2 regions of the Pseudarthrobacter sp. NPDC058196 genome follow, and region 1 is predicted to be linked to the other one. Evidence: riboswitches for the same ligand, from Rfam matches in the RefSeq annotation. Region 1 holds a riboswitch; the other holds the start of a gene.
What was found. A riboswitch is a leader RNA that binds a small molecule or an ion and turns the genes downstream of it on or off. The one in region 1 is predicted to bind cyclic di-AMP.

Region 2: it holds a riboswitch for cyclic di-AMP, as region 1 does, so the genes downstream of both, ACFVVC_RS20625 (hypothetical protein) here and ACFVVC_RS15295 (C40 family peptidase) in region 1, are expected to answer to the same signal.

The regions. Positions count from the first base shown of each region.
Region 1 covers NZ_JBHVVN010000010.1:62,324-66,582, forward strand. The annotation lists gene ACFVVC_RS15285 (metal-dependent transcriptional regulator) at 1-327, shown strand, start outside; cyclic di-AMP (ydaO/yuaA leader) riboswitch at 436-678, shown strand; gene ACFVVC_RS15290 (M23 family metallopeptidase) at 689-1,510, shown strand; cyclic di-AMP (ydaO/yuaA leader) riboswitch at 1,623-1,820, shown strand; gene ACFVVC_RS15295 (C40 family peptidase) at 1,891-2,568, shown strand; gene ACFVVC_RS15300 (NlpC/P60 family protein) at 2,730-3,497, shown strand; gene ACFVVC_RS15305 (HNH endonuclease) at 3,761-4,259, shown strand, end outside.
Region 2 covers NZ_JBHVVN010000018.1:12,207-15,131, forward strand. The annotation lists gene ACFVVC_RS20610 (phosphatase PAP2 family protein) at 1-70, shown strand, start outside; gene upp (uracil phosphoribosyltransferase) at 83-718, shown strand; gene ACFVVC_RS20620 (glyoxalase superfamily protein) at 764-1,165, shown strand; gene ACFVVC_RS20625 (hypothetical protein) at 1,237-1,953, opposite strand; cyclic di-AMP (ydaO/yuaA leader) riboswitch at 1,957-2,119, opposite strand; gene ACFVVC_RS20630 (glycosyltransferase family 39 protein) at 2,266-2,925, opposite strand, start outside.

The DNA of each region.
Region 1 (4,259 bases):
TCGCCCTACGGCAACCCCATCCCCGGCCTGGCCGCTTTGGGCGGGCAGCCCGGACTCGGCTTCGGCGACGGCGCCATCAGCCTGGTGGAGGCCATGAAAGCCTATGGGCCCGCGTCCGCAGTGACCATCAGCCGGCTGGCGGAACCGATCCAGGTGGAGCCGGAACTGCTGACCCAGCTCGACGAAGGCGGGATCCGGCCCGGCGCGGCAGTGTCACTGGAACGCGTGGGTGACTACATCTCGGTACGGGTGGCAGGAATCGACGGCGCCCTGGAGCTTCCGCCCGAGGTGGCCGCGCACGTTTTCGTCGCCGTGAACCAGGCCTGACGCCGACCTCCTATACCCCACCCGAGGGGTCCCACACAAAGATAACGGAATTGTTACCTAGGGTCTTAAGCCCCTATAGTGGAACCCAGCGTTGATACTTAAGCGTTACCTGATCCGGAGCCGAGCTCTGCCAGCGGGCCAGGTGTACGAGTCGTTACTGGCAGAGGCGGGGGAACCACAACTGGCAGCGGGGGACTGCCTTGGGGTGAAGTCCGTCAGCAGCAAGCCTCTCCAGTGAAGGATTCTTCCGGGAATACCCCTGTGCAGAAGTTTGCCCATGACGGGCCGGGTCTGTGATCTCTCTGACCCGAATCCGACAGCTAACTCCGCAGGCTATTCCAGAGAGGAACCCTTCTTGACCATGCAGACCTCCCGGGGCCGCCGCCGCGCGGCCGGCCCCCCTGAGGCACCCCGGGTTGTCGAACCCGCCGCTGCGGAGCGCCCCCGCGACCCCCAGCGGGATGCACGCCGCCGCCGAGGTCCGTTCCGGCAAATCACCGACTTTGCTGCGGCCAGCGGCATCGGCCAGAAGGCCGGTATCGCCCTGGCCGCCACCGGCCTGGTGCTGACGGTGACCATGCCCGCCACCGGCCCCGTCATGGCGACGGATGCCGCCGGCACCGCACCCCAGGCTGCCTCCGCAGTCAGCCCCCAGCCCCAGATTTCAGCCGATGTGGGCGCCCAGATCGACTTCAGCCGCTCGGCCGTCGTCACGCAGGCGGACCCCGACGGAAAGCTGAAGCAGCTTCTGAGCGCCCAGTCGGCAGGATCGGTCACCCGGGCCGCTTCTGCCGGAACCCTGGCCGCCCCGCTGGCATCCCTTGTGACCGCGTCGCCCTTCGGCTACCGGGTCAGCCCCATTACCGGGGGCACGGGAGACTTCCACCGCGGACAGGACTTCGTGGCTCAGTGCGGGACGTCCGTCCTGGCTGCCGCAACAGGAACCGTGACCTTCGCCGGCTGGCACCAGTTCGGCGGCGGAAACCGGGTGGTGATCGACCACGGCAACGGCCTGGAGACCACGTACAACCACCTCTCGTCCTTCAACGTCAAGGTGGGACAAACGGTCTCCCGCGGCGAGGTCGTGGCGCTGAGCGGAACCACCGGCGCGTCCACCGGCTGCCACCTGCACTTCGAAGTGCAGGTCAATGGCGAAGTGGTCGATCCGATGGGCTGGCTGTAACCGTATGATTGCGCACTCTCAGATCGCAGTGACTCGCCGTGACCTGAATGTGACATTGAAGCAAAACTGCTGTACCGTCTAACTCGCGTCAACTTTTCCGAAGTTGACGCTCTTGAGTGGATTGCCTAACTCTGCCACCGCTCAAGGTCCGTTCGCATTTCATCGTCTGGCAGGGGCGGGGGAACCAATTTTGGCCTTCTGCATTCCGGAAGGCCTTGGGGTTAAGTCACGAGCTTCCCAGGAAGCAAAGTGGCCGGGTGACTCCCATCCGAATCCGACAGCTCACCTCGCAGGCATTGGGAGAGGCTACCTTCGTGTCTTCACGCCATAATTCTGCGCGCCACCGTGCGCAAACGGTTCGCGCCAACCCCTTGGACGCCGTGTCCAAAGCCGTGAGCGCCAATGCCGGGACCGTGGGCCGCCAGGCTGCCGTTGTGGCAGCGGCTTCAGGCCTCATCCTGAGCATGGGCCTGCCGGCCACCGCAGCTGACACCACCGCCGGCATCTCGGCCTCCACGGAGTCCGGTTCGGCGCAGACCGCCCTTGCTGTCACCGCGGCCCCCACGGCCACCGTTTCCTTCGAGCGTCCGGCGGTCAAGACCACCGCCGCCCCGAAGGTGGAAACGGTGCGTACCCAGTCCACCGCGGCCGCGGACCGCACCGCCACTGCCGCCGGCCAGGAGGCGTCCAAAGCCGGACAGGCAGTAGAGGCCGTTTCCTCCGCAGCCACCTCGGGCATCGCCGCTATCGCCTACACCGGCATCGGCCACCCCTACGTCTGGGGCGGCACCACCCCCAACGGCTGGGACTGCTCCGGGTTCGTCCAGTGGGTCTACGCCCAGGCCGGAATCAGCATCCCCCGCACGAACGCGTGGAGCATCATGACGCCCACCTCCACCCCCCAGCCGGGTGACCTCGTGGTCCAGAACGGTGGCGCACACGTCGGCATCTACGTCGGCAACGGCATGATGATCAGCGCGCTCAACCCGTCGCAGGGCACCATGCTCCACTCGCCCGCAGCCACCGGTACTTCCACGTACTACCACCTGAACAAGTAGTTCTTGGGCTCCACGCTCCAAGGGCTATTTCTTTGCCCAAAGCTTTTTCGCTAGAAACCACATCCCCGTTCGGGACGCGCCGGCGTACCCCCAAGATGCCGGCGCATCCAACCCCCTCGGACAGGCCACCGCGGTCCAGAGGAAAACGAAAGAGAGAACCGATGACGACTCGTGCTACCGCACGGCACCGCGCCGAGGTCACCAAAACCAACTCGATCGCAATCATTGCCAAGGCTGTCAGTGACAACGCCGGCGGCATGGGCCGCCAGGCTGCAGTAATCGCTGCAGCTTCCGGCCTGGTCCTGACCAGCGGCATCGCCGCCAACGCTGCCGACACCAACGTCAAGCGCGACTCCGCTCCGGCATCCGCCATGGAAGTTGAATCCGCAGTCGACGCTCCGATCTCAGCGGCTTCCACCATTGCCATCAGCTTCGAGAAGCCCGCCGTTACCACCACCCCGGCTCCGGCGCCCGAGCCCGAGGTTGCGGTGCAGGAAGCTGCTCCGGCTCCCGTTGCCCAGGCCGTCGCCGCTCCCAAGGTCACCGCCAAGGTTGCAACTGCCGCGGCCACTGCTGCTCCCGCCGCCCAGGTTTCCGCCAGCGGAAAGGGTGCTGCCATCCTCTCCGCTGCCTACGCTCAGCTCGGCGTGCACCAGGACTGCACCATGCTGGTGACCAACGCACTGGCTGCGGTCGGCATCCACTTCCACGACTGGCCCGCCGGTTACCTGTCATTGGGTGACACCGTGCCTGCATCCCAGGCCCAGCCCGGCGACCTGATCTACTACGCCGACGGTGGTGGAGGAATGGCCCACATCGCCGTCTACGCCGGAAACGGCATGGCAGTCCACGGCGGCTTCAACGGCAACGACACCGTTGTGTTCAGCGCCAACGTCGGCTCCGGACCGGTCTTCATCCACGTCCGGTAACCACCACCGCCGCCACACCCGGCGACGCCGGAGATTTGCCCGGAAAGACCCCTGCCACTGCGGCGGGGGTCTTTCCCGCTTAAATCCCGCCATTTGCTGCATCCAGCTCCCCGGCACTGGGGCGGGGGACCGCCTCCGCGTGTGCCGATTACCTGATATTGCATTTCTCTGTTTACTCTTGTGATGTCGATCCATAGCCCGGACATGCCGAGGGCAGCCGGCCCTCGTGCCCCTGACGGGTGCGGCCGTGAAGAGGTACGTGCATGCGCACTCTCGTTCTGAATGCTGGATATGAACCGCTGGCGGTTATCACCTTCCGCCGGGCGCTGGTGCTTGTGCTCACAGGCAAGGCGAGCGTGGTGGCCGAGGGGGACGATCCCGTGGTGGGCCCCACCGACGTCCTGGGCCGCCCGTCCGTGATCCTCCTGAACCGCTACATCCGCCCCCGGTACAACCACTCAACGGCCGTCAGCCGCCGTGGTGTGCTTCGGCGCGACGGGCATAAGTGTGCATATTGCGGAAAGGCAGCGCACACAATCGACCATGTCCACCCAAAATCGCGGGGCGGGGCCGATTCCTGGGAGAACCTCGTGGCTGCCTGCCTGCGATGCAACAACGTCAAGGGTGACCATACGCCCGGCGAGATGGGATGGACCCTGCGGTTCGTGCCGCAACCGCCGCACGGAACCATCTGGCAGATCAAGGAATTGGAGAAGCCAACCCCCGCCTGGGATCCGTTCCTGCTTCCTGAGCGCGCTGCCT
Region 2 (2,925 bases), on a different contig from region 1:
GCGCGACGTCGTGGCGGAAGAACTGCACGACGGCGGTCCCTCCGGACCCGGCAAAGGCAGCGCCGGATGATAGTTTTAGGGGATGCGCACTCTCGTTGTTGACCACCCCTTGGTCGCCCATAAGCTCACCGTCCTGCGGGACAAAAACACGCCGTCGCCGGTCTTCCGCCAGCTGACGGAGGAGCTGGTGACCCTCCTGGCCTATGAGGCCACGCGGGAGGTCCGCACCGAGCCCGTGACCATCCAGACGCCCGTCAGCACCACGGTCGGCACCGCGTTCACCAAACCCACCCCGCTGGTCGTTCCCATCCTGCGCGCCGGCCTGGGCATGCTGGAGGGCATGACCAAGCTGGTTCCCACCGCTGAGGTGGGCTTCCTGGGCATGGCCCGGGACGAGGAAACCCTGGACATCATCACGTATGCCGAGCGCCTTCCCGAGGACCTCACCGGCCGCCAGGTCTTCGTCCTGGACCCGATGCTGGCCACCGGCGGGACCCTGCGTGAGGCCATCAAGTTCCTCTTCAAGCGCGGCGCCTCGGACGTCACCTGCATCTGCCTGCTGGCAGCCCCGGAGGGCCTGGCCAAGCTGGAGGAGGAACTGGGCGACGCAAACGTGCACATTGTCCTGGCCTCCATCGACGAGAAGCTCAACGAGAAGTCCTACATTGTTCCCGGCCTCGGCGACGCCGGCGACCGCCTCTACGGAATTGCCGGGTAGCGCCCCACCCTTTTCCGAGCCGGTTCCCGCCGCTAGCCTGTGCGGATGGACTGGAAACTCGAACTTGTCTTTGTCCCGGTATCCGATGTGGACCGTGCTAAGGATTTCTATGTCAACAAGGTTGGCTTCAACGCCGATTACGACGAACGCCCGTCGGAGTCGATCCGGTTCGTGCAGTTGACGCCGCCCGGCTCCGCCTGCTCCATCTGCATCGGCGAAGGGCTCACCGATGCTCCGCCCGGCACCGGATCCAACCTGCAGCTGGTGGTCACCGACATCGAGGCTGCCCACCGCCAGCTCAAGGGTAACGGCGTGGAGGTCAGCGACGTGGACGTGCAGCAGTGGGGCCACTTCCTGTACTTCGCTGATCCGGACGGCAACAAGTGGGCCGTCCAGTACATCCCCTGGCGGAACTCCGGGCAGGGCGAGGTGCGGGACGCCGGTTAACGCGAAACCGCGGGCCGCATCATCATGATGCGGCCCGCGGTGTGCGTTGGGGCAGTGGTGCCCGGTGCTGCCTAGTACCAGTTGTGTGCCAGGTGGAAGTTCAACGCACCGCAGGGCGAGGCGTAGCTCTTCTTGATGTAGTCCAGGCCCCAGTTGATCTGGGTGCGGTAGTTGGTCAGGTAGTCGGCGCCTGCGCTGGCCATCTTCTCCGCCGGCAGCGACTGGACGATGCCGTACGCGCCGCTGCTGGCGTTGGTGGCCGTGGTGGTCCAATCGGATTCCTTGGTCCACAGCGTCTGGAGGCACTGCATCTGGTCCGGTCCCCAGCCAAAGGAGGACAGCTGGCTGGCGGCATAGGCTTGGGCGCCCGCAGGATCGTTAACCGCGACGGCGGGAGCAGGCGCAGGTGCGGGGGCCGGCGCCGGGGCGGGTGCTTCAGCGGCGGGGGCGGCGGGGGCGGCGGGTGCGGGTGCCGGGGCCGGCTCCGCTGCCTGCGGTGCCACGCTGATGGCGGAAGGAGCGGGGTTCGCGGCCGGGTTTGAGCGGATTTCGCTCTTCTCGATGCTCATTTGGGCATCAGCAGCGGAGCTGGAAGGGCTTGATCCGGTGGACGACGCCTGGGTCATGCTGGTGGTCGCCTGGCCTGCCGCGCCAACGCCAACCAGCACCGCGCACGATGCCGCAAGGATCGCAGCACGGCGGCCCACGGTGGTCTTTTTGGCGGGCTGGGGTTTGGCCCGGTGTTTTGCCTTGTCTTGCAGGCATGGTTTTGCCATGGATTTAGACATGATTGATCGCCTCTCACACCTGCGGAGTTAGCTGTCGGGTTCGGATGAGGGCATCCGGCCGCACGGAAAAAACACGTGCTGGCTTAACCCCAAGGGCAATCATTGCCCGGGACGGTGGGTCCCCCGCCTCTGCCGTTGCTCAAGCGGAATCCGGGAAGCGGCAGAGCTTGGCGTCAACCCGGGATATGCGGCCCGAACGGGGACCGCACCCAATCGACGGTACAGGAAGATCGCGCATTAGTCACATTTAGGTAACGGAAGTCACGACTCCTGGCGCGTCGATTTGCCGCAAGGCCGGCCCCCAGGGGTCGATCATCCCGCGAGGACGTAGACCGTGGTCCCGCCAATGTTTTCCGACTGGAAGGTAGACGCCACCCATTGCGCAATCCGGGTGGAGGCGTCCGAACCGCTGCCGGACATCATGGTCCCGCCGGCAATGAAGTAGTGGATCTTGCCTTGGGCTACCAGCGCCTGGAACTGTTCCAGCGTGGGAGAGGGGTCGGTGCCGTTGAAGCCGCCCACGGCCATCACCGGCAATTCCGTGGCCAGTTGGTAGCCTGCGGCGTTGTTCGAACCGACCACCGCCGCGGCCCACGTGTAGTTTGAGGCGCCGTCCTTGAGCGCGGCCACGAGCCCGGCCGACGGCGTGGGCGCACCCAGGAGGCCGCCCATCCCGCCGCCACGGCCACCGCCGGCACCGGGGCCGCCCTGCCTTGCGCCGGCTTGGCCGGCACCCTGCCCTGCGCCGGTTTGGCCTTGTCCGGCCTGGCCGCTGAACTGCCGGGCATTGCCGCCCGCGCCGAGCCCGCCGGTCCGGTTTCCGCCGAACCCGCCCGGGCCGCCGAATGACGTCGCCGGCCCGGCGCTGACAATGGCCCCGCTGTGCGCCGTCGCCGCCGTCGAGAGGGAGAAGGCCATCGGTCCGGCGAGCGATGCCGCGATGGCGAGCGCCGTCGTCGTCCGTTGGACGGA